Regions from separate parts of the Ferdinandcohnia sp. Marseille-Q9671 genome, predicted to be linked through region 2. Evidence: riboswitches for the same ligand, from Rfam matches in the RefSeq annotation. Region 2 holds a riboswitch; each other region holds the start of a gene.

Region 1 (8,059 bases), 110 kb from region 2:
TCGAAGTCACCACATCCTGTGGAAGCTCGTTGGCTTGCTTTTCCGTTCCTCACGTATTAACTGCATACGCTCCGGTACTCATAGCTTCGCCGCCTCAAACTTCTTGGTCCTTTTCATCCTCCTTTTTAAACACGCACTTTAATAATCGTACAATAGTTACAACGAAGGTTATCTTATCATCTCTAAAACTATGTGTCAACGAAAAAATTAACCAATTAGACTGTTGGTACAGATGAAGTAGAAGACGTTCCATTTGCAACTTTAATTGCTTGTTCCAAATCCTCTAAAATATCATCAATGTTCTCAATTCCAACTGATAAACGAACTAAATCCTCAGTTACACCGGAGGCTTTTAAATCCTCGGAACTTAGCTGTTGGTGTGTAGTGCTAGCTGGGTGAATAATGAGACTTTTCGCATCCCCTACATTGGCAACATGTGACCAAAGCTCAACATTATTGATTAGCTTCTCACCAGCTTCTCTTCCACCTTTTATTCCGAATACAATTACCGAACCTGCACCATTTGGCAGGTATTTATCTGCTAGTTGTTTGTTCGGATGGTCCTCTTCACCTGGATACAATACCCATTCAACTCCAGGATGTTCTTTAAGATATGAAACAACTTTTTTCGTATTGGCGATATGCTCTTTCATACGAACGTGTAAAGTTTCAAGACCCAGATTGAATTGGAATGCGTTATACGGGCTTAGAGAAGGACCTAAATCACGAAGGAGTTGTACTCTTGCTTTAATGATATATGCTACAGGTCCTAAAGCATCTGCAAACACTAAGTCATGATAGCTTGGATCAGGTGTTGTAAACCCAGGGAATTTTGGAGAATTCCAATCAAATTTTCCACCATCAACAATAATACCACCCATCGTTGTTCCATTCCCTAACAACCATTTTGTAGCAGAATGAACAACAATATCTGCTCCATGCTCAATTGGTCTGCATAGATATGGAGTTGCAAATGTATTATCAACGATTAAAGGAATTCCTGCTTCATGAGCAATGTTTGCAACAGCTTCAATATCGAGTATGTCTAAGCTTGGATTTCCGATTGTTTCTGCAAAAACAGCCTTTGTATTAGGCGTAATAGCTTGACGGAAATTCTCAGGATTTGATGGATCTACGAATGTTGTTTTAATCCCATATTTCGGAAGTGTAGTTGCGAATAGGTTATACGTTCCACCATAAAGTGTTGCCGCTGATACGATATGATCACCTGCACCAGCAATATTAAGGATAGACGTCGTAATGGCTGCCATTCCACTTGAAACGGCTAATGCCCCAACTCCACCCTCTAACTGAGCTACTCTTTCTTCAAAAACAGTTGTGGTTGGGTTGTGAATACGTGTATAAATATAGCCATTTTCCTTTAAGCCAAACAGATTTGCGGCATGTTCCGTATTGTTGAATTTATATGCATTTGACTGATAAATCGGTACTGCTCTAGCACCTGTTACTGGATCTGCTTCAAGACCTCCGTGAATCGCAATCGTTTCTGGTCTGTAATTCTTTTGTTTTTCACTCATGTTTGAATCTCTCCTTTATATGTTTGTTATACGGGGATTGAGAGCTATTCTAGGTATGTCTCCCGCTAATATAGAAAACTTGACTCTATGTAAGTAACAAGTTTTGCACACATAATAAAAACCCTCTTCTTGATAAGAAGAGGGTGTATAATCGTTTCTCTTCTTATCTTTCAGACAAATTGTCTGTTGGATTTAGCACCGTGTAATAAACCGGTTGCCGGGCTTCATAGGGCCATTCCCTCCGCCACTCTTGATAAGACTTTCGATATGAAATTTTAATAGTTTAAATGGTTAATATAATAAAATGTTAAACCTTTTTCAATTACAAGTCAACAATAGTTTTCAAAAAAAATAATAAATTCTAAATTTGACATTAATTAGCATCATTTTATTGTTTCGACATGTTTGAATAATAATTCTGCGATTGTTGCACATCTCTGTTCCATTTCCCGAGAAATATGTCAGATTGCCCCGGTCATAAATTGAAGAACTATGAGGTTTTTAAAACCTTATTCTCTTCTTTTTGAAAAGACTTATCTCTAAATACTAGTAAGAAATAAAGTGACCCGATTAAATACAAGACAGAAGTTATTGTAAACACATATGCATAACCCCAGTATGCACCATTTAGCATCACGATGGTTGTTGATACTGGCCCCATTAAGGCCCATCCCAATGAAAAAACCATCTGATTTACCGAGTTGGCAAGTCCCTTCATGGAATCATCTACTCTCCCCATAACAAGTGATGCTTGAATAGGATTACCTGCATTCATAAGTGCCTGTCTAAACAGAAAACCTATTGCTGCTATGTATAGATTTTCTGTATAACCTGTAAGTAAAAGAAATGGGAGTGATGAAAGTTGTAAATACACAACTGCCCGTACCTCTCCTACCCTTCGAACAATTGCGGGTCCGATTATCATTGCGATAGCAGTTGCAGCTTGCCCTAAAGATAAAATGATTCCAATTATTGTGTTACTAGCTAGGAATCGATCTGCAAAATAGAGATTTAAGTATGGAATAACAAGTCCAGAACCAAAGCCAATAATCATTTGAGCCAACGCAAACATAGCAATTAACTTTAATTGTGATTTATTTGTCCTAAGCTTTTGTCTAAAAGGCACAGCCACCTTCGTTTTTGGTTTTTCTCTTTTCAACTCATACATTTTAAAGATTGGCAGAATCCCGACTAGATATATAATTGCTGCGATTACTAACGTAATTCGTACGCTCCAAAGCCCGCTTAAGTGAAAAACAAATTGAAAGGTGTCTGACAAAACACCTCCTGCAATGTTGCCGACAACTTGTGCCACCATCATAATTGCAGAATGAAAACTAAAAAGATGTACCCTCTGGTTAGGTGTTGAGTTTTCAGCTAACCAAGGAATACCAGAGACCTGTATAAACGCAGTGGATAAACCGGTTAAAAAGGCTGTTGCAACAAGTATTTGCTCCACCTCTAAAATACTCCTAGCAAAAAAGGCAAATGTTGAAACAGCAAGGCCAATGATCATAATTTTCTTTCTACCAAATCTATCGCTCATTAGACCTGCTGGCACCAGAATAATAGCAGATGCTAGAGCAGTCATTGCAATTATCGTCCCATTTGTTTGCTCAGAGTAACCTAGTTCTCTTACGTAGAAGTTATACATGATAGTAAACATTCCCATGCCTAACTGAGTGAATATAGTTGCTAAGATAAATAGTTTAATATTTTGGTTGTATGTTTTATATTGAGTTTTCCAATCATTGATTATGCTCATCTGTACTCCCCGCAAAAATTCTTCTACATTATGTATAAATACCAAGTGTATCCTAAAGTTTCGTATCCCTAAATATCATAACGTTTTTTAAGGAAATTGCAATAATCAAATATACTATTTGGTAGAATTTTTGTACATGTCAACTAGGCTTAGGATTACTACTACAGCTTGTAGAGCATGCACTCGCTTTTTGCTCACAGTCATGTACCTCACAATAGTCTTGCGGTGCATGCTTTGGATCACTTCTCTCAAGCTTTTGACATCTCTTCTATTTTGCAGTACACATTCCGATTCTTTCACTTTAAGCTTGTACGTTTGCAATCCTAGCAAATAAGCAGTAAATAAAAAAACACCGTCAAATACTGACGATGCTTCAGAGTGTAGACAAAGTCAGTACTGACTTTGTCTACACGATTTTTCACAGTATATCTAAAAAGAAATTACTTTCCCCAGACTGTCTTGAAAACGGTTGTCAGACAAGGCGCGCAGTCGATCGAAGACGCGAATAGAAGTTACCTTCATGAGCGGACGAGAGAGGCAAGCAACGCTGTATGCGAGCGTTTGTCAACAGTCTGAAACACCGTCAAATACTGACGATGTTTACGGTTTTGCTATTATTTCTAACAAATATGGGACTGAGTGAAAGGCATAATACTTCTCTAATACTTCTCCGTCCTTTATGTGCAACAAACATGGGACACTTTCAATTTGCCAATCAATCGCCTTACTCGGTAAATAATTGAGGTCACTTTTTCCAATCTCAACGTGTGGGAGCAACTCATCAACAACGGTGATCATTTTGGATGCAACCTGGCAAGTTCCACACATTGGAGTATACAGATACAACCAGAACCCACATGGATTTGTTAGTCGAGCATCAATTTCATTTTCGTTCCATTCTTTCATATATAAATACAACCTTTACTTTCTTGATTGCTTATTATTGTAACATGATTTCATCAAATTCGCCTCGACGTTTATGGAACCAGATTTTATAGGTCCACACGAGGTTGGTCATAAGACGTTGCCACATGATGTGGTGTTCTTAGTCAGTCTTTGGTCCTTGGCCGAAAAACTTCCTCTAAAATATCTAAGGCATTGCCGGAGATTTCCTTTATTCAGTCCGGGCAATCATCATTAACACGGAGTATTGCAGCAATGGGTTTATAATAAGAACTCCGCATGAACATCTATATTTGCAGAAAGCAAGACGGTTGCGATATGTTGTTCTGGAGCTGTTGCCACCTCTCGATATGTTTTATCTATAAACAAATGTTGAGCCTCTGGGAATTCTCGTTTGAATTGTTTTCTAAGTTTTTCCCCTGCGTTGTCTGCATCCACTAATATATAAACATCTTTATTGAATAAATGTTCAATTAACTCATCTAACCTGGATATACTAATGGTTCCGTTTGTACATATTATTTCAATTGGTTCGTTAATAACTGTTTGAACCTTTTTTTTATCTGACTTCCCCTCAACAATGATTACCTTTTCTGTATCATCAATAGCCACCATTCATCACCTTTTCGATTGTACATTCTTGCTACCTATATCTATTGCGGAATAAATTTTATATTCGTTGTGTACAACTGCTTTTCCTTCATTTTATAGCGAAGATTCTAAATTGGTGAATTAATTGCGCAGCATATGGAAAAAAAAGACAGTGGATATCCACTGCCTTTAGCACCAACCATTCTCGTCGTCACAGTCAACGTATTTCATATCTGGGTTAGTAGGTACATCAGCATAAGTAAAAATCTTATTGGCTTCTTGCTCATACCCTTGCTTTAATTCGTATTGTGCACCTTGGGTTGTAAAACGAATTTTACCAATTGGTTCTTTTTCAACAAATAAATTCATTTCTTCATTTCCAATTTTGCCTACAACCCGGTCTGTTACATCTATTCGAGTATGTTTCAATACCATAATAAACACCCTTCCAATCGGTATTTAGTAATAGAATATCCATATTGTCATACTTCATTCAGCAAAGAGCAATCAGCTCAGACAGCAAAAAAAAGAACCAATTATAGGTGTTTTCCTATAATGGTTCTCAGGAGTTCTATGGGCTTTCGTGTCTATGCGCCCGATTTATTTGAGCAAGTTTCACTAATACCCTGCAAAAAATTGTGGATTCCACCGGAGTCCTTTCCTTAATACACACAGGAGTTAAGACTCCAACTGTTTTAGGGTAATTAGTCTTCTTTTATCATTTCTTCGTATTGTTCAGCAGTCATTAAATTTTCAACGTCACTAGCATTTGATGGTTCAATTACGATCATCCAAGCTTTTTCGTATGGAGATTCGTTTACAAATTCTGGGCTATCATCGAGATCCTCATTAATCTCAACAACCTTACCACTAATTGGTGCATAAAGTTCAGAAACAGTTTTAACAGATTCAACACTTCCGAATGGCTCGTCCGCTTTAATTTCGTCACCAACCTCTGGTAATTCTACAAATACGATATCACCTAGTTCAGATTGTGCGAAATCCGTAATTCCAATACGTACTTTTTCCCCTTCAACCTTAACCCATTCATGTTCTTCTGAATAACGTAAGTCTTTAGGTGTGCTCATTGTTTATACCCTCCAGTAGTCAATTTATCTTGTTATCATTTTGTTTTAAAAAACAAAACTAATTATGTAAAAGTCCTTTTAAAAGGTCTTTCATCCTACTTTGGTTATTTCCATGTTTCTCCGAATACAGTTTCATTAAATCCTACTGTAACTTTTTGCCCATCTGTAGTGAGTGGGCGCTTGATAAGCATCCCGTCTGAGGATAATAGCTCAAGTAATTCATCTTCAGAAGCAGTACTAACCTTATCCTTTAATCCTAGTTCCCGATACTTTTGACCACTAGTATTGAAGAACTTCTTTAATTCCAATCCACTGTTCTTGTACATTTCTCTCAAGATTTCTTTGGAAGGCGGATTTTCAACAATATGAATTTCTTCAAAAGTAATTTGATTTTCTTCCAACCATTTTTTCGCTTTGCGACAGGTTCCGCATTTTGGATACCAATAAAATGTTAGTGCCAATTTATTTCACCACCTATAAACCAATACACCTTAGCGTAATTGTTCAGATCATAACTATTCTATTTACTATATTTTATCATATTAAAAATTGAATTAAAACGATAAGTAGCTATCAATGATTTAATTCGACCTAACTCCTGTTTATCCTGCCAACAATTTAGAAAGGCAAAAAAAGCCCCTTATTATGATAAGGAGCTTAAAATTTAATGCTTTGTGTTTCTGATGCCATACTACTGAATGTTAAACAGTGTATTTTTCTGCTTCGATAAGTGTTGCTGCAACTTCACGTTTTTTCGCAATTACATTAATAGGAGTGTGACGAGTTAACTTACGTAGAGCTGAAGTCATCATACGCAATACATCGCCTTCCTCAGTTGCAACAAGTGTTTCTTTTGCATGTGCTTCAATTTCATTGAATGCTTCTTGAACAAACACTTGAGTGTAAAGTAGCTTTTGTTTATTCTTATCTTCGCCAGACTTATTAATTGCCTTTTCTGTACGAAGAACAACTGATTCCATTGCATAGATATTAGCTGCAATATCTGCAATATTTGCTAAAATTTCTTGTTCTTTCTCAAGCTTTGGTCCGAACTTTTGTGCTGCTAGACCCGCAATCATTAAACCAATTTTCTTTGCATTGCGAACAAGAAATTTCTCTTGCTCAAGAACACCATCCGCAACTTCTTCAGGCATTAGCATCATTAATTCTTCTTGAAGCTGTTGTGCTTTTTGAAGTAATGGTAGTTCTCCTTTAAGTGCTTTACGAAGGAAAGTACCTGGTACTAATAAACGATTGATTTCGTTTGTTCCTTCAAAAATACGGTTGATACGTGAATCACGATATGCTCTTTCAATTTCATACTCCTGCATAAACCCATAACCACCATGGATTTGAACACCTTCATCAACTACATAATCTAATACTTCTGTGTTGAAGAATTTATTGATTGAACATTCAATAGCATATTCGGCAATTGATTTCGCTACTTCCTTACCATTGTTCACTTCTTCTTCCGTTAACTGACCCATACGGTCTTCAAAATAACCTACCGTACGATACACACTTGACTCGGCTGCATATATCTTTGTTGCCATTGTCGCTAATTTTTCTTGAATCAACGCAAACTTTGAAATAGGAGTTTTAAATTGTTGTCGTTGGTTCGCATATTTTACTGCCAGTTCAAACGCACTCTTTGATCCACCAACTGCACCTACACCAAGCTTGTAACGGCCAATATTTAAGATGTTAAACGCAATAACATGACCTCTTCCAACTTCACCAAGTAGGTTCTCAACTGGTACCTCCGCATCTTCAAGAATCAATGTACGTGTTGAAGAACTTTTAATACCCATTTTCTTTTCTTCTGCCCCAGTTGAAACTCCAGGATAATCTCTTTCAACAATGAATGCAGAGAATTTATCGCCATCAATTTTTGCATATACTACAAATACATCTGCAAAGCCTGCATTTGTAATCCATTGTTTTTCGCCATTTAAAATATAATGTGTACCTTCTGCATTTAATTTTGCTGTCGTTTTTGCACCAAGCGCATCTGAACCTGATCCTGGCTCTGTTAGCGCGTAAGCTGCAAGAAGCTCACCTGTTGCTAATTTAGGAAGGTATTTTTGCTTTTGCTCTTCGTTCCCAAACAATACGATTGGAAGGGAACCAATTCCAACGTGTGCACCATGAGAAATTGAGAATCCTCCTGC
Region 2 (8,059 bases):
TTACTTATTTTTTCCTTAAGGTTTTCACGGTGAGCAAATAACAATATAGCAATTACAAGAAAAACTAGAAAACATTCAAGGTTGGAATAATTCATAAACCAATAAATAATTGGCAATGTAAAAAACGCTGTCATGCCTGCCAGTGTAAAACTTCTTAAAAGAGCTAATAAGATAAGAAAAATAAGTCCAAATACTAGAAATGGCTGATAGGCCAATATAAGAAGTCCACCCGCCGCCGTAGCGATCCCTTTTCCACCTTTAAATCTAAGCGTAATCGGCCAAACATGTCCTACAACTACCGCAATCAATGAAACAATTTGTTCGTCAAATGAAAAATCAAGGTATTTCGCACCAACAACAACAAGCATCCCTTTTACAACATCGCCAATTGCCGTTAACAAAAAACCTTTCTTACCTAGTAATCTACCAGCATTCCTTGCACCTACATTTCCACTCCCAAGCTTACGAATATCCTCACCCTTGCTTACCATCATGACGACATAGGCAGTCATGATGGTTCCAATAAAATAGGAAGCCACTACATATAAATAAATCACGCGTTCACCACCATATCGAAGGTTTACTAAAATCTTACCATTTATTGTTTATTGTTTAAATTACTTTCTTACTAGAAATGGACAACTTCTTTTTAGTAGAAATATATGTTCTCTTGAACATCTACATGCAAAAAGAAATTCTAATTTTTAAAGCCTCATTGGAAACCAAGATAGATACTTATAACCATTTTCAAAAAATTAAAACTAATGCATTGACGGTTTATAATGAAAGTGCTAATATCTTACTAATCCTATTAGTTAACTAAGGATTAAGATGATTCCTTATGGAGATCCCAAAACAGTAAAAAGGAGTTTTGTACAATGATAAAGAAAAAATTTTTACATGTTGTAGCAACAGGATTGGCGGCAGTAGTCCTATTGGCAGGTTGTGGGTCAAGCACAAACACTGGCGCAGAGGCAGACTCCTCCAGCAGTGGTTCAGATGTTAGGAAGGTAAAAGTTGCTTATGACCAGGCATCAAAACCCATTTCCTGGTTAGACGAGGATGGGAAACCAACAGGATATGATGTAGAAGTGATGAAATTGGTTGATGAAATACTTACAGACTACGAATTTGAATATGTTGGAACGTCAAGTGAAGACTTATTAATTGGTGTCCAACAAGGCAAATACCATGTAGGTGTAAAAAATGCTTTTTGGACTGAGGAAAGAACCAAGAATTTTATCTATCCTAAGGAATTCCTTGGTCTTAGTAGCACTGGACTTATATTAAAGAAAGAAAACGAGCATATTAAATCTCTTGCAGATTTTGCATCTGCAGGGATGACGTTAGCACCGATTGCTGCTAACAACGCGCAATATACAGTTATTGATGAATATAATCAAGCAAATCCTAAAAACCCAGTCAAATTAAAAGCTGGTGATCAATTTTCAGTTGATGTTGTTCAATGGGTAAATGAAGGTCGTGTAGATGGTGGTGTCATGATTGAAGGTCCATTTAAAAAACAAGTGGTTGAAGAAGATGGTCCCTATCATAATTTAGCGAATGATGTGATTTACAATGAGTTTGCTGTTATTAAAACATGGCCTCTGTTCAATAAGGAAGAACAGGAATTTGCGGATGCGTATGATAAAGCTATCAAGCAGATCAAAGAAGAGAAGAAGACAAATGAGCTAAGCGAAACGTTTTATGGAAGAGATCTGTTTGAGGTATTGGACTCTGTAGAAAGATAAAAAAATAAGAAGTCAAAGTTAAAAAACAGTATTTATGACTTGTCACCTTCTATTTTAGGGGTCAATCCTACGTAGAATGTGACAGGTTTTTACATTTATGAATCTCATACATTGCTAAATATGGGTGGTGATGAAAGTTGGAAAAGTATTTTGACGCATCTTACATAATTGAGTCAATACCAATGTTACTTCCATTTTTAAAAGTAACATTTATGATAGCTGGTCTATCCGTACTGTTTGGAACAATCCTAGGTTTTATCCTAGCCATTATGAAACTAGGAAAAAATAAGATTGCTCAAAAAATTGCACATGGCTTTACCACTATTTTAAGGTGTACACCATCAATTGTTCTTCTTTTTTTAGTGTATTATGGCCTTCCAGCCATCGGTGATAATTTCGGGATCAACTTAAATGACCTTAATACTGCAATATTTGTCGTAATCACTTTTACACTTCAGTTTGGAGCTTTAATGTCTGAAGTAATTAGGTCGGCGTATGAATCAATTGACAAAGGACAATATGAAGCTGCAGTAAGTGTTGGGCTATCTAATACGCAGGCTTTATGGAGAATAATTTTACCACAGGCATTTGTAGTTGCCTTACCAAACTTCGGCAATAGCTTACTTGAATTACTAAAAGAAGGAGCTCTAGCCTATACAATTGGATTAATCGATATTATGGGAAAAGCAAACCTTATTATCGCAAGCAATATAAATGCGCATGCATTGGAGATTTATATCGGATTATCGATTATTTATTGGGTCCTTTCCATTGCCATTGAACAATTCTTCTTAAAGCTTGAAAGACTGTTTAGTAAAGGAAAACAAGTGATCAAAACTACATAAGGTGGTGAGACCCGTGTCAGATGGGCTTGACTATAAATTTTTAGTGGATACTTTTTTTGTAGCATTATCAGGGGTTCCAACAGCACTACTTATTACAATTATTTCCCTACTAATTGCGCTACCATTGGGTTTTTTATTGGCCTTAACAAGGATTAACCGGATCCCCATTTTACATCGTTTTGCACAAGTTTATGTTTCATTTGTAAGAGGGACACCGATTATCGTTCAAATATTTATAATCTACAACAGTGTCCCTATTTTACTCAATTCATTGTTTACTAAATTGGGGATTGAATCAAATGTTTATGACGTCAATCCAATTTGGTACGCTTTCATTGTCTTTTCCTTAAATACGACAGCAATTCTTATTGAAGTGTTTCGATCTGCTATCAGTACAGTTAGTAAGGGGCAACTGGAAGCTGCTCAGTCAGTTGGATTAACTAATACACAAGCATTTAGAAGAATCATTATTCCACAAACGTTAGTTGTAGCATTACCGAATATTTGTACGGCAACAGTCAATCTTATTAAAGCGACCTCTTTGGGCTATGCAATGTCATTGCAAGAGATAACGTTAAGAGCACAAGTGGCAGCCAATGTAGGCTACAATTATGTTGAAGCTTATATTGACATTTTCCTCATATATTTGATTATTTGTAGTTTAGTAGAGTATGCATTCAAACGATATGAAAAACGTTTAACAAAATTCAAAGTTGCAAGTGCCTGAGATAAAAGCAGGAGGCGAAAAACATGTTAGAAATAAAGAATATCCATAAATCATTCGGTAAAAATGAAATTTTAAGAGGCGTAGATTTAAAAATAGACAAAGGAGATGTCGTGGTTATCCTTGGGCCAAGTGGTTCTGGTAAAACAACTTTACTTCGTTGTATCAACTTTCTAGAAAAGGCAGATCAGGGACATGCAGTTTTCGGTAAAACTGAATTGAACCTTAAAACAGCTTCAAGAAAACAAATTCATGAAATCAGACAGAAGATAGCTTTTGTATTTCAAAATTATAATCTGTTTAATAATAAAACAGCAATTGAAAATGTTACAGAAGGGCTAATTGTCGTAAGAAAGGTACCAAAAGAAAAGGCATATGAGATTGGTAGGAAAGCGTTAGATAAAGTAGGGCTGTCAGAAAAATACGATGCTTATCCTAGTGAACTATCAGGTGGACAGCAACAACGTGTTGGTATTGCAAGAGCAGTTGCTTTAAATCCTGACATCATTTTGTTTGACGAGCCTACCTCCGCTCTTGACCCGGAACTAGTTGGTGAAGTGTTAACTGTTATGAAGAATATTGCCAAAGAAGGAACAACAATGTTGGTTGTTACACATGAAATGTCGTTTGCAAAGGATGTGGCAAACAGAGTGCTCTTTATGGATGATGGTGTCGTAGTTGAAGAAGGAACACCGAATGAATTTTTTAAGCATCCAAAAGAAGAAAGAACACGAAAGTTCTTAAAAAGAGTACTTCCAGAAGACTATACGTACTATATCTAAAAATTCAAAAAACTACCAATCATTTTAGAGATTGGTAGTTTTTTTATAAATCAATGTCTTGGCCAAGACGCCTTGTGTTTTGTTATTTACCTGCACTTTTAGCGAGTAACATGATTGTCATGTCATCCATCGGAGGATTGTGAAGACCGGCGCGGACATCACGATAATATCTTTGCAGTGGATTTTTTTGTGATAAGCTCCGAGCACCTACTACTCTCATAGCTAAGTCTACAACTACTATCGCCGCATTTGTAACAGCAAGTTTTACTGCACCTAATTCAGGTGTTAACTTATTTCGTTGTTCTTCACTTGATTCGTCCCACTGTTTTGCGACCGAATGTAGAAAATGTCTTGCTCTCATTAATTCTAATTCCATTTCCCCTATCTTTTGTTGCACATTTGGTAAGTCAAAAATGGAACCTTTAATACTATTTGGAGAATAGTCTTTTGCGAAATTAATCGCATAGGATTGGGCAGCTTGTGCTATGCCCAGGTAGCAAGCTGGAATATGAAGTAACCATCCGGATGCGCTCCTTTGACCAGGTTCAGCCAATTGGACTAGATATTCTTCATCCACTTTGACGTTATTTAATACTAAATCATGACTTCCTGTCCCTCGCATGGCGATACTATCCCAGGTTTCTTCTATTTCTAATCCTGCACTAGATTTAGGGATTAAGAAAAAACCCACTTCATCACTTTCTGGAATCGTCGCTGTCACGTTAAAATAATCGAGTATTGGAGACATAGTTGAGAAGGTTTTTACGCCGTTAATTACCCACCTGCCACCTTCTTTCACAGCAGTTGTTGTAGGCTTCCCTCCACGAGTGGGACTCCCGGTTTGTCGCTCTGATGCACAATTATTTATTAGTGCCCCATCCTTAACATCCCTAAATACCATCTGTAGCATTGATTCTTTCCACGGCTTTTTTTCTCCAAGATCTTTAACGATTCCCATGTGCCAACCTATTGATAAAGCCGTTGATCCATCGCCTCTTGCAATATACTCTTGAAAATGAACAAAGTCATAAAGAGAGATTCCTTCCCCACCATATTCTTTTGGTAAGGTTAATGAGGTATATCCAGAGCTTTTGAGCTCAGAAATATTTTCAAACGGAAAACTCATTTCTTCATCAATCTTTGCTGCCTTTGATAAAAAACGTTGGGACAATTCCTCCATTAATTGGAGCCGTTCCTCCATTCTATTTACATCTTGAAATCTCATAATACAATCATCACCCTTGTCTTTATTCTTATTGCGAAACATATAACATACTAATCCTATCGGTTTTTATATATAACCTTTATTATACAGTTATTTATGTTTTGTACCAATAAAGTTTTATAATTTTTTTGGGAATTTCTATTGTATTTTTTTTCTATATGTACTAAAGTTAAAAAAAATTGTTTTTTTCGAAAATTTCATATTTCATTCTTATCAAGAGAGACGGAGGGATTTGGCCCAATGATGTCTCAGCAACCAACCTGGTTAGGTCCGGTGCTAATTCCAATAGGTTACAACTACCTTGAAGATAAGAGGATTCTCAATATTAACTAGGGACCTTCTTCTTACAGAAGGTCCTCATTTTTTTATTTTTTTAGAGAGAAGGATGAATAACATGACAAACAGAAGTTTGGAAACAAGATTAGTACAATTAGGTAATAAGAGTGATAAGACAACAGGGGCAGTTAACCCTCCCATTTATTTATCAACTGCATATCAGCATGATGGCCTTGGTCAGTCGACTGGATACGACTATACGCGTACGAAAAATCCAACCCGTACAATATTGGAAGATGGAATCGCGAATTTAGAGTCAGGTGACCGCGGATACGCATGCAGTTCTGGAATGGCTGCCATTCAATTAGTCCTTTCTCTATTTCGTTCTGGGGATGAACTAATTGTTCCTGAAGATGTCTATGGTGGCACATTCCGTTTACTAGAATATTATTCAAATACTTATGATATTCAAACAACCTATTCACCTTTTAAAGATATTAACGAGACAGAGAAGTTAATAACACAGAAAACAAAGGCCATTTTCATTGAAACTCCCTCTAACCCACTAATGCAAGAAATTGATATTAAGGTGTACGCACAGCTTGCACAAGACTTCAACTTATTACTTATTGTTGATAACACCTTTTTAACACCTATTTTTCAAAGACCACTCGAATTAGGGGCAGATATTATAATTCATAGCGCTACTAAATATATAGGGGGCCATAATGACGTATTAGCAGGTATTGTCGTGGCCAAAGGAGACACTATTTGCGAGAGGTTATCTACCCTTCATAACGCAACTGGTGCTGTCCTTTCTCCTTTTGATTCTTGGCTCTTAATAAGGGGGATAAAAACACTTTCTTTACGAATGAAAAAACATGATGAAAATGCAAAGAAAATCGTTGAGTATTTACGTGATGAACCTCTGGTTACCGACGTTCTATACCCAGGGAAAGGTGGCATGCTTTCATTTCGGTTAAAGGAAAGCAAATGGATTAGCCCCTTTTTAGAAAATTTACAATTGATTACCTTTGCGGAAAGTCTGGGTGGTGTTGAAAGTTTTATCACATACCCTACGACACAGACACATGCAGATATTCCAGAAGAGGAACGAAAACGTCGTGGAATTTCTGATACCTTATTACGATTTTCTGTTGGTATTGAAGAGGCGGAAGACTTAATTACGGATTTAAAACATGTATTTTCTATATTAGTTCAGGAGGTTAATGTTTTATGAGCACCTACAAAACTAAATTAGAAACAAAGTTTATTCATTCCTCATTAGGCGTTGAGCAAAAAACAGGTGCGGTAAACACTCCTATTTATTTATCATCGACCTTTCATCAAGAAAGCTTTGATAAATTCGGTCCATTTGATTATAGTAGGTCGGGAAATCCGACTAGACAGGCCCTAGAACAGGCAATTGCCGAATTAGAGGGTGGTTCAAGAGGTCTCGCATTTGCATCTGGCATGGCAGCCATTTCTTCTGCGTTTATGTTACTTACTTCAGGTGACCATGTTGTTATTTCCGAAGATGTGTATGGTGGAACTTATCGTTTTGTTACTGAAGTATTAAATAAATACATGATTGATCATACCTTTGTAAATATGACAAATTTAGAAGAGGTATGTAGGGCTGTCCGACCAAATACAAAAGTTATTTACATGGAAACTCCATCAAATCCTTGTTTGAACATAACAGATATTGAAGGGGTTGTAAAAATTGCCAAGCAAAATCATTGCTTAACTTTTCTCGATAACACCTTTATGACACCACTTTATCAAAATCCAATTGAGTTAGGCGTAGACATTGTGTTACATAGCGCAACAAAGTTTTTATCAGGACATAGTGATATTATCGCTGGATTAGCTGTAACAAAAACGGAAGAACTTGGTGAAAAATTAGCCTTTATTCAAAATTCGTTTGGGGCTATTTTAGGTGCACAGGATTCATATCATTTAATCCAAGGAATTAAAACATTAGGTGCTAGGTTAAAACAATCATCAGAATCTGCACATATAATTGCAAATTATCTTAAGGATCACCCATTAGTTGAAGATGTTTTTTATCCAGGCTTACCTTCTCATCCAGGGTATGATATACACAAAAAACAATCAAAAGGCTTCGGGGCTGTTCTTTCGTTCCGATTACCCGATAAATTAACAGTGAAAGCATTTGTCGAACAAATTCAATTGCCTGTTTTTGCTGTCAGCCTCGGGGCTGTTGAATCGATTCTTTCATACCCAGCGCAAATGTCTCATGCAGCAATGCCTAGAAAGGAAAGAGAGAAACGAGGAATTTCCGACGGATTATTACGATTTTCAGTAGGACTCGAGCATGTTGATGATTTACTTTCAGATATTGAACAGGCACTCCGAGTAGCTAGTATTCAAGCTGAGACAGGAAGTTTAACAAAATAATAGATCGAATACGCCTTCACGTGTTGCCTGTC
Region 3 (8,059 bases), on a different contig from region 2:
CTGGTTTACAACCATTCTTGTTTTAATAATAACTGTAGTTTCTATCTTGTTTTTTAGCGCTAAAGAATTAGAGAAGAGTGTATGGCCTGTTGTCAGCATGATTAGCACAGTCCATTTTCCATTTATTGAACGCTTTGAATTTGTTGCGGTTTCATTATGGATTTTAGTTATTTTCCCAAACCTATGCATCACTCTATATATTTCATCCAAGGGTATTAAACAAATTTTTCATATAAAACAAAAACATGGAATATGGCTCATCTCCATTATCCTTTTTATCTGCAGTTTTTTTATTACTAAAAGAGTAGATAATAATTATTTTTTTGATCAAATTGGCAAAACTGGATTTTTCCTCTGGTTTATCTATCCGATTTTCTTGTATGTAATCATCTTTATAAGAACAAAAATCAATACTCGTTCTAGACGGAGTTGAAAGAATGAAAAAAATTATTATTCTGCTGTGTTCTCTTCTTTGTACTGCATGCATGGCCCCTGAAAAAATAATAGAAATGCAAGGAATTTCAACGATTATTGGTTATGACTTGCTTGATGACAATACCTACAAAGGCACTATCAGTTTGTTACAATTTGACCGAAAAGAAGAAAAGACCAGTGTAACCCTTTCAGCTGAAGGAACGACTAGTAAACAAATCAGACAAAAACTAGAAGAACAAACAAGCCATGACATTTCGTCTGGTCAATTAAGGACCATACTGTTTAATAAAAACATGGCGGAAACAGTAGGAATTACTTCTTTTCTGGATACAATGCAACGAGATAGTAGTATCAGTTCTTTAATCTTTTTGGCCATTACTGATAATGCTGAGGAGACAATTAACAATTCAAACTATGAAGAATATCCCGAAATGGGATCCTATATCTATCAACTATTGGATAAACACGAGAAGAAAGAAATGTTAGTCAACGCCAACCTACATGATTTTATAACTACACTAAATGAAATTGGTATCGATCCTACACTCCCCATTATTAAAAATGCAAATGGGGTAGCACCTTCTATAGGTGGTGTTGCATTATTCAAAGATGATAAAATTGTGGGGTCTATTTCGTTGATAAACACCTTTTACCTAAAATTATTCACAAATAATAAGGCATTTTTAGGTGATATAACTGTAGAGATTGCTGCTGAAGAACTAGAGAAAAGGGGGATGACAAAACTCAACCTTCCTAAGAGTGATATTTATAAGATTACACTCCATCCAATAAAGTACAAAGGAAACATTGAAATAAAGAACGAAGAATTTGTTCATTTAAATGCAACGATATCCGTTTCAACATTAGAATTTCAACCCACTACTTCTTTGAAAAATAAAGACTCACTAAACAAAATGGAGCAACTAATTAGTGAAGCCCTAAACAAAGACTTTGGATATATACTTGAGGAATTAAAAAATTTAAATACGGATCCCATTGGCATTGGAAGAAAAATAAGAAGTTTTAGAAGATATTCCCATTTAAATGATGGAGATTTAAGACTAAATTATTCAACACTAAAGATAAAACCAAATATAAAGGTAGAAATTGAGCGAACTGGATCAGTTGATTAATGATTTAAATTGGAGGAAAAAACTTTGGAAGAAGTTAAAATTGGATTACTGACGATCAAAGTCATCGTTGGTTTTGCAACTTTATTTTTTATCATTATTTTAACAGGCAGAACATCCATCTATCAGTTAACCCCGTTTCACTTAGTTTTTGTGTTAGTACTTGGAGATTTTTTAGGAAATACCATTTATGAAGATAAGGTAGGGATTTTTCATTTTTTATATGCCATCGGATTGTGGACGTTTCTTATGTTGGGAATAGAGTTTATGACTCTAAAAAATAAATCGACACGTTCACTCTTATTAGGCAATCCTAACATCATCATTCGAGATGGTGTTATGGACAGAAAGTTACTTACAAAGAACAAATTGGATGTAAATCAAGTATTGAGTATACTCCGTCAAAATAATGTCTTTTCAGTTCGCGAAGTCAAATACGGTATATTGGAAGCTAATGGGCAAATAAGTTTATTATTAAAATCCAAGTATCAAAAACCAGACAAGCAAGATCTCAATCTTCCAGAAAGTCCAGTAGACCTCCCAACATCGTTAATTATAGATGGGGAAATCTTATGGGATAATTTACATGAACTCGGATTTGATCAACAGTGGTTAGATAACCAATTAACTACCAATGGATATGATAATGTAAAGCGAATACTTTACGCAGATTGGCGAGAGAGTGAAGGCTTACATGTAAGTCCTAAATAAAAATTTGTTAGGATAGGAGCACATCAATTTTCTTGGTGAATATAATGTGGATTTAAAAAAAGATGAACCAGAGAATCCGTTTTAGGCACCACCTGTTTATCAGATGGGGCCTGTTTTACATACTTGGTGAGAAATATTGGGTCAGGGGGACAGGTTCCTTGTCCCAATAAAATGGGTCAAAGGGACAGGTCCCTTGACCCAAAAAGGATGGAGAATCTCCATCCTTTTTTATTACGCTCTATTAAGCTTAAGCTACATCTTTATTTACTTTCTTATCTTTTGCACGATTATATTTAGGGAATCCGATTAGTATTGCAATAATCCCACATACCAAAAGAGCAATTGGATAAAAGGAATATGGGAGAATACTAATTGGTGAAATAGCTGCTAAACCTGATGCCACAAGCATTTGTCCACCATACGGAACAAGGCCTTGCCAACTACTTGAAAAAATATCAAGGATACTTGCTGATTTTCTTGGGTCAATATCATACTCATCTGCAATATTTTTTGCTAACGGACCAGCAATAATAATCGAAATCGTGTTATTCGCAGTTGCTAAATCAGTTGCACTAACCAAACCAGCAATGCCAAACTCGGCACCTTTTTTCGATTTGATTTTACTAGTTACAAAGTTTAATAACCATTGTATACCGCCATTATGCTGAATAATTCCAATCATACCACCAATTAAAATCGCAACAATCGCTAAATCTTCCATATTTATGATTCCTTGAGAGACAGCTTTGATAAATCCAGCCATTGTATAAGAACCATCAAGTAAACCAATGATTCCTGCAAAAATTGTTCCTCCAAGAAGTACAATTAGAACATTGATCCCAGCTAATGCAGCAATAAGTACAGCAAGATAAGGTACTACCTTTACTAATTCATATGAATAATCTCCTAGTGTATCTATATTGCTTCCCATAGTAACAATCCAAAGAATGAGGGCGGTCACGATAACTCCAGGTAAAACAATTAAAAAGTTCGTTTTAAATTTATCACTCATTTTCGTATGTTGAGTCCTAGCTGCCGCAATTGTTGTATCAGAAATCATGGAGAGGTTATCACCAAACATTGCCCCACCAATTACTGTTGCCATCGCTAAAGTAATAGGTATTCCAGTTTGCTCTGCAATACCGATTCCGATTGGAGCTAGTGCAGCAACCGTCCCCATGGATGTTCCCATCGATATGGAAATGAAACATCCCACAATAAACAAACCAACCATTAAAAGATTACTAGGTATTAAAGTTAACCCCATATTTACAGTTGCTTCAACTGCACCCATGCCTTTAGCCGTTTCAGCAAATGCACCAGCTAGAACAAAGATAATAGCCATTAATATGATGTTGGAATGGCCCGCTCCCTTTGTAAACACATCAATTTTTTTCGATAATTTTTCTTTTCTGTTCATTCCTAGTGCTAGAGCAGAAGCAATAATAATCGCAACATTTAAGGGCATGTTTGAAAAGTCTCCAGAAATAATTCCTGTACCTACAAATAGTAAAACAAATATTAGTAACGGAAGTAGTGCATATAAGCTTCCTTTATTTACATTACTCATTTAAAAATCATCCTTTTCTATTTGATCCTTTAGGAAACAAGTTTAGTTCATCGTCATTCCACCAGTAACATTGATACCTTGCCCGGTCATATAATCTGAATATGTTGAAGCCAAAAACACAACAACATTTGCAATATCTTTCGGTGTAGCTGTTCTACCTAATGGAACTTGAGAATAGTCCTCCTGCTCAATCAAATCAGCATTTAGCCCCCTAAGGTTTCCCCCAATTACTCTTTCACGGCGCTTCATATCCGTTTCTACAATTCCAGGACAAACGGCATTTACATTAATATGATCTTGAGCCAACTCGATCGCCATAACCTTAGTAAATCCTAATACAGCATGTTTCGAAGCAACATAACTCCCCATTAATCTGTATCCATTTTTCCCAGCCTGTGAAGAAATATTGATGATTTTCCCACCTTGACCTTGTGCTTTCAAGAATCGCGCAACGAATTGGCTACATAGGTAAACGCCTTTTGCATTTACGTCCATTACTCGGTCCCAGTCCTTCTCCTTTATGTCAATCGCATAATCCATCGTAGAAATTCCAGCATTATTCACCAGAATATCCAACCTACCAAAATGATCAATCACTTGTTGTACAATCTCTTCCACTTGATCACTTTGTGTTACATCTGTTTTTATGTACAATATACTTTCATCCGAAATTTTCAAATCCAGTTCTTGATCAATGACAGCTACCTTGGCTCCACACTCTAAAAATGCATCAACAATACCTTTTCCAATTCCTTGAGCACCACCTGTAACAATCGCAACTTTCCCTGTTAAGTCCATAACATACATGCCTTAAACCTCCCTATGAACAAATACACTTTTCTTTTCCTGTCTATCTTCTAATCTAATGTTCTTTCAATTACTCACGGCGCGCCTTACTAGTAAGGATATTTCCTACTGATGGTGTAGTTTTAACAACAATGACTAGAATGGCCACTAACAGATAAGTTGAAATTAATTTTCTATATTTTATATTCGCATGTGAATACTTGGTTTTTAAGCTATACTATTATATGTATTTTATTCTTATGCCACAAAAAATCTATAAAATGCGAACACCACTACTGGTGTTCGCTATATACCTTAACCCCAAATCTCTTTAGAAATATCAACAATATATTTTAATTTTGCCCATTGCTCTTCTTCAGTTAATATATTTCCATGATGTGTAGAGGCAAATCCACATTGTGGACTAATACATAATTGCTCTAATGGCACATATTGAGTTGCTTCCTTCACTCTAGCAATTACGTTTTCCTTATCTTCTAAAGTACCATGCTTTGATGTAAAAACACCTAGCACTACTTGTGGGCCACCATTTGGAATGTATTCCAATGGTTTGAAATCCCCAGAACGATCGTCATCATATTCTAAGAAAAATCCATTTACTTTTTCTTTTGCAAATAAAGTTGGAGCTATTTTCGCATAACTACCTTCAAATGCCCAGGTAGATCGGTAATTTCCACGGCAAAGATGGGTAGTCACAATTAAGTCTTCAGGTTTATCCTCTAGTACACCATTCGCTACACGCAATGCTAACTCAATTAATTCTTCACGAGAATATCCACTATCATTAAACGGAATTTCCGGTGCATTGAGACCTGCAATGTATACATCATCTAATTGTAGGTATCGACAACCTGCATCATAAAAGGCTTGAATTGCATTGCGGTATGCCTTGATAATGTCATTTGCATAGTCTTCAATATCTGGATAGATTTCTAGATTGCGAATTCCTGCATTAAACAACTGATTTGGACTAGGGATTGTTTGTTTAGCTACAGCACGATTTCCAACAATTTCTTTAAATTCTATAAAATCTTTTACATGTGGATGCTCCGGGTTAAATGATATCTTCCCGATTACACGTACATCATATCTTTCCGTTTCCTCACCTTTGAATGAAAAGCCGTGATCTGGTACGTACCCTTCTACCCCGTTTAAGTGCTCTAAAAAGTCGGTGTGCCAAAACCTACGACGAAACTCTCCGTCAGAAACAGCTTGCAAGCCAACCTCGATCTGCTTATCCACTATTTTAGTAATTTCCTCTGTTTCGATATTATGTAGTTCCTCAGCCGTAATCGTACCAACTTGGAAATCCCTTCTAGCAATATGTATTCTCTCAGGTCGTAATAAACTTCCTACGTGATCTGCCCTAAATGGTGCTTTAACTAATGTTTTTGTCAATTGAATCTCTCCTTAGTATCATTTTTGGGGTTCACCGGGTGGGTCACGGGGACAGGTACCTTGTCCCACTTCTACTTTTGGGTCACGGAACCTGTCCCTCTGACCCACGAGACAAGGTGACCGTCTCTTACGTCCCTGCAACACAAAAACCCCTCTTCTAAAAGATAAGAAGAGGGGTTAAATTGACAAAGTAAGATACCTGCTCTTCTTATCTTCTAGCTTAAAGCTACTGGAATTGGCACAGTACTAGTAAAAGTCCGCTGCCGAGGTATCAATGGGCCAGTCCCTCCACCTCTCTGGATAAGAAAATTTCGATTATTAAGTTATAAGCTTCACTATACGCTTCGAAAATTTGTATGTCAATAAAATTTTTGGAAGTGCAGGAAATTTGCTCCAAGCAAAAAAGTGACTGTCCCATTTATCTCTCCAAATCTCAATTTTAGTGAATCTAAGTTCTTCTCACTTCAAACTGTATACTCAAGTTTAAGGGCCTCTTTTCAAATAATATTAATACTCTCTAATCTTTCCATCTTCCTTTGATTCATCAACTAGAGCCCTGAAATCATGTCCAGAAGGATTCTGGAATAAGCGAAGTCCAAACTCTGGCGCTACAGCAAAGAGATGATCAAAAATATCAGCTTGAATTGTTTCATACACGTCCCATCTTATATCATTTGTGAAGGCATAAATTTCGATTGGGAGTCCATGCTCTGTAGGTGCTAACTGACGAACCATTAAGGTCATACCTTTATGTATCCCGTGGTGATGTTGAAGGTAATTGCTAATATACGCACGAAATACACCTATATTCGTAAGAGCTCTCCCATTTACAGGATTGCTTCGGTCAATTTCATTTTTACTATTGTACTCTTCAATTTCATTTTCCCTATAGGTAATATAATCTGAAAGATAATGGATCTTTTTAAACTTCTCAATCATTTCGTCCGAACAAAAAGTAATGCTATTTTTATCAATAAATAAGGATCGTTTAATTCTTCGCCCTCCGGAGGTTTGCATCCCTCTCCAATTGATAAATGAATCAGATATCATCGCATAACTCGGGATTGTCGTAATCGTTTTATCAAAATTTTGCACCTTCACTGTATTTAAAGAGATATCTATAATGTCTCCGTCTGCCCCATATTTCGGCATTTCTATCCAGTCGCCGACCCGAACCATATCATTCGAAGTCAACTGAATCCCTGCAACAAGTCCTAATAATGAATCTTTGAATACTAACATAAAAACAGCGGAAAGTGCTCCGATCCCACTAAGGAGAATAAGCGGACTCTCTCCCATAAGGTTTGCGATAATCAGAATAACCCCAAGTGTTATGATGATGATTTTCACAACTTGAACGTACCCTTTTATAGGTCTAGTCTTCGATATTTCATAGGTTTGATAAATATCGTTAGCTGCATCTAGTAAGCTGTTGATAACAAGTAATCCCACGAGAATTATATAAATATTTGCTCCCATTACAATCAAGTTTTCATAATTCGGAAACGTTCCAGCAAACTGATGAATGATAATTGCAGGAACAATATGTGATAGCCTTCGAAAAACCTTTCTCTCTAACAGCATGTCATCCCACGTAAATTTGGATTTTGTTACAATCCGACTAATAATTCTGATGATAACCTGTTTAGTAATAAAATTTGCTAGAACACAGATTAATGCAATAAAAAGAATCATGATTATAACAGAAAGATACCTAGCCAATGTAGGATCCATATCATAGTCTAACAAAAAGTTGTTGATGTATTTCATATGCCCCTCCAGTGTATGTAGTATGATGTAGTATGTTTATATGCACAATACACGTGCTTGCAATATGTCCTATTATATCAGAACTGGTATATCAATACCTGATTCATTTGGATGGGAAATTTCAAGAATTTATACAATAAAAATACCTGAGCCCCACTGCAGTACATTCACTACAATGAAGCTCAGGCATAAGTTTTGGGACAGGGAACCTGTCCCTCTGACCCACCGGAAGGAGGCA
Region 4 (8,059 bases), on a different contig from region 2:
GACTTCCTGGATGATCGCTAGGTAATAAAGAACTCCCGTGGTCAAATAACTTTTCTCTAAAGGTTCCCTGATTATATTCAGTTTTATAGATTCCGCGTCTCTGTAATTCAGGAATGACCAAATCTACAAAATCCTTTAGGGTTTCTGGTGTGACAAGATGTGCTAGGTTAAAGCCATCTACACCACTCTCCTCGAATTGAAACTGAATCGCATCGGCCACTTCTTGCGGATTTCCTACAAGAATATGATTCCGATCTAGTGTTTCAAATCGGTTTAACACTTCACTAACTGTTAGTTTTTTAGGTGCATCCTTTGTAAGGGAGGCTGCCCTTGATTGCCCGTGTTCGGTATGTTTGTATTCAAAAGGACTATCTAAATCTGTATACTGTGATAAATCGTAACCACTAGAGCCACCATATTGGGCTTTTGCCGCATCAGCACTCCAATAACTAGCAATTTCCTGATACTTTTCCTCTGCTTGTTCAGTGGTCTCACCTACAATAACATTCAGAAAAGTAAATGCCTTAATATGGTCAGGATTTCGACCATACTTCTGCGCTCTTTGTCGGATATCATGAATAGAAGATTTTATTTTTTCTACTGTTCCTCCAATAAATACACATTCTGCATGTTTAGCTGCAAACTCCTTGCCACGTTCCGACGTACCTGCTTGGTATAGAACAGGGGTTCGTTGTAAGGAAGGCTCACTTAAATGAGGTCCTTCTACTGAAAAATACTCACCTACATGATTTATTTCATGTACCTTTGACGGATCCACGAGGACCTCATTAGCAACATCCCCAATGATAGCATTGTCCTCCCAGCTCCCTTCCCATAGCTTATATGAGACTTCTAAAAACTCGTCAGCCAAATCATAGCGTGCATCATGCTTGAGCATTTCTGGTAAACCAAAGTTTTTTGCTGCATTAGGAAGATAGGAAGTCACGATATTCCATGCCAATCTTCCCTTTGTAAGATGGTCTAAGGTAGAAAACCTTCTAGCATGGCCAAACGGATGCTCATAAGTAGTACTTACTGTCACTGCAAAAGAAAGATGTTCTGTTACACTTGCCATTGCTGGTACTACAAAAGCTGGATCATTTAATGGCACCTGAACTCCGTCACGTATGGAAGGGTCTTTACTTTGCTGATAAACGTCATAAATACCTAGCACATCTGCAAAAAATACGGCATCAAACTTTCCTCGTTCTAATAATTTTGCTAAATCTATCCAATAGTCCAAATCCTTGTACCTGGTATGTCGTTCACTTTTTGGATGCTTCCAAAGCCCGTGTGAATTGTGCATAGCACTGGTCATATCAAATGCATTTAGTCGTATTTGTTTTACCAAAATTACCACTTCCTTTACTAGATTATTAAACCTATAAATCTTTCATGTTCCCTTTTTATTGGCGATTCTTTATGAAATCTTCTAACTGTGTTAAAGTCGTTTGAAGATCTTCCGCGGGGATATCTACGACAATACTTCCTCCTTTTGTATCTTCTATGACGGCCTCTTTCACGTCAGCTTCTTGATATAGTTTGGCAATCGTTTTGAGTGTTTCATTGTCTTTATCCTCTTCGCGAACGGCAAATACATTTACATAGGGTCTTGCTTCTTCACTTTCTGGATCGTCGTATAATAACGAATCCTTAAAATTCAGACCAGCCTGACCAGCAATCCCATTATTGATTAGTGATGCGGCAACATCCTGAAGTGCCTGTGCAGTTTGTTGCGAAACAACTGGAACAATTTCTAAGTTTTTTGGATTTTTCGCAATATCATCTAATGTACCGTATATACCAACACCCTCTTTTAGCTCAATTAGTCCTGCAGTTTCTAATAAAAGAAGGCCTCTTCCAAGGTTTGCAGGGTCGTTTGAAATGGCAATTTGTGACCCGTCTGGTATGTCTGATAAATCATCATATTTCTGAGAATAAATCCCTGTTGGGTTAATTGTCGTAGATGCTATCGGAACAATCGTATACCCATTCTCTACGTTAGCCGGACCTAGAAAAGCAAGATGCTGGAACGAATTCATATCAATTTCTCCATTTGCTAACGCATTATTTGGTTGTATGTAGTCGGAAAACTCAACCAACTCAATTGTGATCCCTTTTTTCTTTGCTTTTTCTTCGATAAGCTTCCAGTAAGGTCCATCAGCACCTGTCACACCAATCTTTACTACCTCTTGGTTTTTTCCGGATGTACTGTTAGTGCAGCCTGTAAGTAATGAAACAAAAAACACCATGAATAAGAAAATAATCAACCGCTTTTTCATTTGTATCTCTCCTTTTTTAATTATCTTCGTAAAAAGAATCTAGATAAAAAGTTTCCAGAAAACTGTGCAATTTGAACAAGTAGGATTAAGATTACAACTGTTACAATCATGACTGATGTATCAAATCGTTGATAGCCATATGTCATGGCTAAGTCACCCAATCCGCCGCCGCCAACTGTTCCAGCCATTGCTGAGAAATCAACAAGCCCAACCGTTACAAAGGTGAGACCTAGAATAAGGGGACCCAACGCTTCAGGGATAAGTACGCCAAATATGATCCGTAATGGACTTGCACCCATAGCCTGTGCGGCTTCAATAATTCCTGGTTCTACCGAGACAAGATTACTCTCTACGATCCTGGCGACCGCAAAACATGCAGCGATCGTCATAGGAAAAATTGCTGCTGCCGTTCCAATGGTAGTTCCCATTACTGCTCGAGTTAAGGGACTAAGCGCAACTAGTAAAATAATAAAAGGGATTGGACGAACAATGTTTACTAATAGGTTAAGTAAGAAAAAGATATATTTATTTTCCAATATGTTTCCTTTACGTGTGACAAAAAAGAGTACGCCCATTGCGATCCCGATAATGCTTGAGAAAATTAACGTGAAAATGACCATCAAAATTGTTTCTCCAGTTGCTTCGACAATACGTGGCCAAAATGTAGTCCAATCAACTCTCATGGTTAATCACCTCCCTTACTTCCACAATTTCTTTGAGCTCAGTAATGACTTGCTGAATGAGGTGACTAGCACCCTGAAACTCAACAATCAAACTACCAAATAATTGATCCTGTAATTCGTTAATACTTCCATAGATAATGTTAAAATCAATCCCATGCTTTCTTGTAACTCGTGATAGGATTGGCTCACTCGAAGCTGCCCCAGTAAAAATCACTCGATACAAATTTGCAGAATGACTAGTTCGTAATTTTTCTAGAAGTTTGCTAGAAAGCTTATCGTTTAGTACAGAACTAATAAAGTTTTTCGTCGTTTTTGATTGTGGATTCGAAAATATATCATAAACATTTCCTTCTTCAATTACCGAACCATTTTCCATCACGGCCATTCGATGACAAATGCTACGGATTACATGCATCTCGTGAGTTATAAGCAATATTGTAATGTTATACTCTTCATTCACCTTCCGTAATAGGTGAAGGATTTCTCCGGTTGTCTCGGGATCCAGCGCAGAAGTGGCTTCATCACAAATAAGAACGTCTGGTGATGTCGCTAATGCTCTTGCAATACCGACTCTTTGCTTTTGTCCACCTGAGAGCTGCTCTGGGTATTGATCTGCCTTATCTTGTAATCCAACAAATTGAAGTAATTCTTTTACTCGTTTGTCAATTTGCTCTTTTGGCATTTTGGCAAGCTTTAAAGGATAAGCGATATTTCCATAAACAGTACGAGAGTTAAAGAGGTTAAAAGATTGAAAAATCATCCCGATTTTTCTCCGCAAATTCCGGAGATTTGCTTGAGAAATACTAGATATATCTACGTCGTTGATCGATATCCTTCCCGATGTTGGACGTTCTAGTAAATTTACGAGTCGGAGCAATGTACTTTTCCCAGCTCCACTAAATCCTACTACCCCAAAGATTTCTCCTTTTGAAATCGTTAATGAAACATTACGTACCGCATGAACCTCCTTCCCGCCGAAACTAAAAACTTTGCTTACTTCCTCAAACTTAATCAACTTGTTATCCTCCTCTGATCTTGGTTGGTTTCATAATTTCTTCTAAAAAGACAGAAAAAGGCATCTTTATTCCAACAACCTCAAAAGAAGCGTTTGGATAAAGATGCCTTTAGTTGTCTAATCGGCATAGTATTTTATTTTCTATTTTCCACTTTTGGAGAGTCTTCCTTTTTCAAACGAAACATTGTATTTCATTTTCCATCTCCCTTCAGTACCTTGGTTGACCAATGATTACTTGAAATTTGGCAAAAATAAAACTCTCTTCACAAAAGAAGAGAGTTTTAATGTAAATTTATTCATCTCTTCTCATCTTTCAAGCTCACGGCTTGCAGGATTTGGCACAGTACTTCAAAGTCTGTTGCCGAGGCTTCAAAGGGCCAGTCCCTCCACCTCTCTAGATAAGAATTCATCTGTTATTTAATTGTAGTTACTAAGTTACATCGAAAGCATTTACTTGTCAACAAGTTTTTTAAAAACTCTTATTATTTTATACTTTCACTTTACTGTTTTCCCTAACCCGCAATTATAAATCAAACATTACTAATTAATAAGTTGTTTTTAACCAACCTATTGGACTCATATTCACTTTGTTTGCCCCTGCATGCTTTGTAAGTGTTGCTACAACACTATCTAAAGGAAGAACAGTATAGGTATAAGGTAGTTCTTCATTATACTTATATTCAAACGTAAAAGGTTCAGTTGGTGGATTCATTTTACTCATATTTTCACTTCCCACAATATGAGAAGACCATGCCCAATTTCCTATTGTTGATTTGTCATGCCAAGTAAATCCTTTTGTAAATAGATTTTCCCCATTATTGTCCCAACTGCTTCCTGTATATGTTCCATATTGATTGGTGATTTTGGAATTTACAATTAAATTTCTGTTATACGCATCATGGAATAACTCAGCCCATTGTTGGTTCATGTTAGATATATCTAAACCTTGAATTTCTGCACCTGTGATTGGCTCGTTAATGTCTTTAAATACGGACGTATCTGCTGCGATTGATGCCCCGTTCCTCGCATTTAACGCACGTGAAAGTTTGTCTGTGCCATATTCCGCAATTGCACTTACATTCTCCAACACATCTTGATGTGTAGAATTGTCTAGGTACAAATTGTATGCATGGCCCGTTCCTTGTCGTATCATCGGTACTCGCTGACCAACATTGGTATACGTGTTATAGGCTAGTGTTAATCTGATTCTCTGATTTCCATCTTTATAATCTACTCCACTACCACTCACATAGTTCGTATAGTCTTTATCTCCGGAACCAGTTAAGTGCACCTTACTGTGATAGGCTGCATAAGCCATTATCTGTTCTTTTGTCGCACCGCCATTACGCATATTATTGTACACACTATCAGAATTCAGTTCATTTGCAGCATATTTTTCCTCCATAAACTGAATGGATTGATAAATATCACTATCTTGTGCTGGATTTTCACTTGCAGGTAAACCAAATTGAGACCATGAAATGGTAATGTTAGAACCACCGTTCTCTGTGTCAATTAATCCATCTGAAGCAATGGTAAATTTACAATGGTCGATCCATACATTATTCGCACCATTTACTTTAATAAATGACCAGCCTACTTCCTTATGTTTTCCAGTATCATCCCATTGCCACATGCCATCAAACTTCAGATTTCTAAAGATAATATCATTTGTAGATCTAGCTAATTTTAACTCTACAGACCTAATTGTTTTGCCTTTCTTTGAAAAAATAGTTAGGCCATCAATACCATCAATATTCATTTGTGAGACACCGGAGGAAGCCAAGTTTGGATTTGTAAATCCGTTCATTGGATCACGATATTTTGTGATAAATCGATATTTAGCTGCTTCTTCTTTACTTAAATTTAGGTTGGACCACCCAAAGTTCAAATCTTTCGCTACCTCGATTACTTTCACACTTCCACTTTTAGCATCCAAAATAGCCTGCAAAAATTCTCTTTCTGTTTTTACCTGACGATAAAAGGAGGTATCAATGTATTTACTTCTGTCATTAACTCCTAACGATGCATAACCAGTAACTGATAGAAAACTATTGTCATAGTCTTTAAATTCTCTTGTGGTATTTGGTATAGAGTCAATTACCGCAGCCTCTGTTATTCTACCTTCACCTAAAAACAATGATGAAGCAACTAAAAATAAGATCAATGACCAAATTATTGATTTTTTAAAATTCACAATATCACACCTTTGTTAGATTTGTTTGAATCGTAAACTTATGTGAAGACGGCATTACAATTTGTTAATGCCATCTTCACATTTACATGTAGGTATATTAGAAACCTGAATTAGTTACTCTTACCTTCAGCTTTACCAGGAATTAGGTGGACATTTAGACTATGACCAAACCCACTCCATCGATATCCTGAGACTTTTACTAAACCATTTGGAATGACATCGGCTAATCTTTCTCTTTTAGAAAATTTGATCCCATGTCCAACAGCTTCCACTTTAAACGTATATTTTTTCCCTTGTTTTAGGCCAGTTACTGTATAACTTGTTTCAGGTGTTGTCATTTCCCCGTTTATTGGTGTAAAAGTAGCACCATCAGGTTTAATTGGTTGCCCATTCACATACACCCGATATCCAATAACCTCTTGATTTTTTGCTGTTGCTTTATTCCAAGAAAGGGAAACGCTAGTACCATCTTTTCCAATTGTTGCTTCTAATCCACCATCAAAAGACGGAGCTCCAATCGCATATGGAATAGCTGTTTCAAATTCTAGTGAACTATTATAAGGTGTTGTATTCCCTGCAAGATCTACAGCTTCTACTTCAATATTATATTTTGTACCTGGTTCAAGATTGGTTAAAGTATATTTGTTGGATGTTGCAAATCCATGCTTTTCTCCATTTGTATAAACATTGTAACCTGCGATTCCAGTGTCATCACTTGCAGCTGCCCACGTAATTGATGTCCAAGTAAATCCTGTATAAACAACATTTACCTCTTTACCACTGAAAGTATCACTAGCAGGTATCTTAGTAGTAGATTCCTTGATTTGGGTATTATTTGGTAGAGTTGGTGCCGTTTGATCGACTACCCCATCAGTTGTAAGTGTAATTTCAGGGCCGTTAGTAGTACGATTTCCGATTGCATCAACTGCTTCAACTTTAAATGTGTACTCTTTTGCTGGAGTCAAGCCTTTTACAGTAAAACTAGTACCATTCGTTGTTGTATACTCATCCCCAATTTTTTCTCCATTTTGATAGATGGTATAACCGGTAACTCCTTTATTATCTGTTGCTTCGTTCCAAGATAATGTTACACTTTTTCCATCCGATGAAGACTGGGCTTCAATAGCTGAGTCTTGATTCCATTGTGGTTGTTGAGTAGCATCGTCAGGAGCCGCTGTAGTATCTTCAAAAACTAGTCCAGTAGAGTTTTTTATTCTCCACGGGTTCCCACCATTATCTTTTACGTTAGTAAATGATACATTAATAAACTTGAAATCTTTTGCGTAATTCATATTTACAGAATAGACATTATCGAACTTCACATTTTTGAAGGTGATATTTTCGTGATAGACCTCTCCTTCATCATTGTTACCGTTTACAAGAATTGATTGTTTCTTACTGCCCCCTTGGTTGCGGACAGTTGTATCGACAATCTCCATATCTCTAAATTGAGAAATTTTCTGTGACGGTTCATAGAGGATGGACGCATTCGCATCTGTATAAGATGAAGTGAAGACGAATGGGCCATCACCATCAATCCCTTCCAATGCATTATTTCTGAAAATAATATTCTTTGCTCCTCCACCCATTGGTGTGTTTGTTTTACTACGCAAACCAACGTCCGTCTTGTACATGATATTGTCTTCTACTAGAAAGTCCTGGATCCATCCTCCGGTATGACTACCTGTTACAACGCCACCATGACCTTCACGAATATAATTATTAAAAATCCAGGCATTTCCTGTTGGTTCTTTTCCTGCTGCTGCCTGACCCATACCTGATGCAAAGTTAATCGCATCATCGCCAGTATCAACAAAGTTATTGAAAACCATAATGTTTTGTGAATCTCCAAACTCATATCCGTCTGCATTATTTCCATCGT

What was found. A riboswitch is a leader RNA that binds a small molecule or an ion and turns the genes downstream of it on or off. The one in region 2 is predicted to bind S-adenosylmethionine.
Region 1: linked by a shared signal. The riboswitch ahead of ACWNMY_RS06690 (O-acetylhomoserine aminocarboxypropyltransferase/cysteine synthase family protein) and the one ahead of ACWNMY_RS06165 (methionine biosynthesis PLP-dependent protein) in region 2 are both predicted to bind S-adenosylmethionine.
Region 3: linked by a shared signal. The riboswitch ahead of ACWNMY_RS15480 (5-methyltetrahydropteroyltriglutamate--homocysteine S-methyltransferase) and the one ahead of ACWNMY_RS06165 (methionine biosynthesis PLP-dependent protein) in region 2 are both predicted to bind S-adenosylmethionine.
Region 4: linked by a shared signal. The riboswitch ahead of ACWNMY_RS20770 (methionine ABC transporter ATP-binding protein) and the one ahead of ACWNMY_RS06165 (methionine biosynthesis PLP-dependent protein) in region 2 are both predicted to bind S-adenosylmethionine.

What each region holds. Positions count from the first base shown of each region.
Region 1 is NZ_CDRJTA010000001.1:1,295,823-1,303,881, forward strand. It holds gene ACWNMY_RS06690 (O-acetylhomoserine aminocarboxypropyltransferase/cysteine synthase family protein) at 216-1,538, opposite strand; SAM riboswitch class I at 1,699-1,798, opposite strand; gene ACWNMY_RS06695 (MFS transporter) at 2,029-3,303, opposite strand; gene ACWNMY_RS06700 (thioredoxin family protein) at 3,904-4,209, opposite strand; gene ACWNMY_RS06705 (toprim domain-containing protein) at 4,468-4,821, opposite strand; gene ACWNMY_RS06710 (YusG family protein) at 4,987-5,232, opposite strand; gene gcvH (glycine cleavage system protein GcvH) at 5,502-5,885, opposite strand; gene ACWNMY_RS06720 (arsenate reductase family protein) at 5,990-6,346, opposite strand; gene ACWNMY_RS06725 (acyl-CoA dehydrogenase family protein) at 6,587-8,059, opposite strand, start outside.
Region 2 is NZ_CDRJTA010000001.1:1,188,730-1,196,788, forward strand. It holds gene plsY (glycerol-3-phosphate 1-O-acyltransferase PlsY) at 1-557, opposite strand, end outside; gene ACWNMY_RS06140 (transporter substrate-binding domain-containing protein) at 879-1,751, shown strand; gene ACWNMY_RS06145 (amino acid ABC transporter permease) at 1,889-2,596, shown strand; gene ACWNMY_RS06150 (amino acid ABC transporter permease) at 2,610-3,323, shown strand; gene ACWNMY_RS06155 (amino acid ABC transporter ATP-binding protein) at 3,347-4,102, shown strand; gene ACWNMY_RS06160 (acyl-CoA dehydrogenase family protein) at 4,185-5,327, opposite strand; SAM riboswitch class I at 5,535-5,641, shown strand; gene ACWNMY_RS06165 (methionine biosynthesis PLP-dependent protein) at 5,722-6,843, shown strand; gene metC (cystathionine beta-lyase) at 6,840-8,027, shown strand.
Region 3 is NZ_CDRJTA010000004.1:27,556-35,614, reverse strand. It holds gene ACWNMY_RS15505 (GerAB/ArcD/ProY family transporter) at 1-433, shown strand, start outside; gene ACWNMY_RS15500 (Ger(x)C family spore germination protein) at 438-1,568, shown strand; gene ACWNMY_RS15495 (DUF421 domain-containing protein) at 1,593-2,276, shown strand; gene ACWNMY_RS15490 (Na+/H+ antiporter NhaC family protein) at 2,524-3,846, opposite strand; gene ACWNMY_RS15485 (SDR family NAD(P)-dependent oxidoreductase) at 3,889-4,653, opposite strand; gene ACWNMY_RS15480 (5-methyltetrahydropteroyltriglutamate--homocysteine S-methyltransferase) at 4,948-6,051, opposite strand; SAM riboswitch class I at 6,257-6,358, opposite strand; gene ACWNMY_RS15475 (mechanosensitive ion channel family protein) at 6,559-7,821, opposite strand.
Region 4 is NZ_CDRJTA010000004.1:1,117,121-1,125,179, forward strand. It holds gene ACWNMY_RS20755 (LLM class flavin-dependent oxidoreductase) at 1-1,351, opposite strand, end outside; gene ACWNMY_RS20760 (MetQ/NlpA family ABC transporter substrate-binding protein) at 1,407-2,282, opposite strand; gene ACWNMY_RS20765 (methionine ABC transporter permease) at 2,303-2,965, opposite strand; gene ACWNMY_RS20770 (methionine ABC transporter ATP-binding protein) at 2,955-3,980, opposite strand; SAM riboswitch class I at 4,284-4,385, opposite strand; gene ACWNMY_RS20775 (hypothetical protein) at 4,525-6,177, opposite strand; gene ACWNMY_RS20780 (fibronectin type III domain-containing protein) at 6,288-8,059, opposite strand, start outside.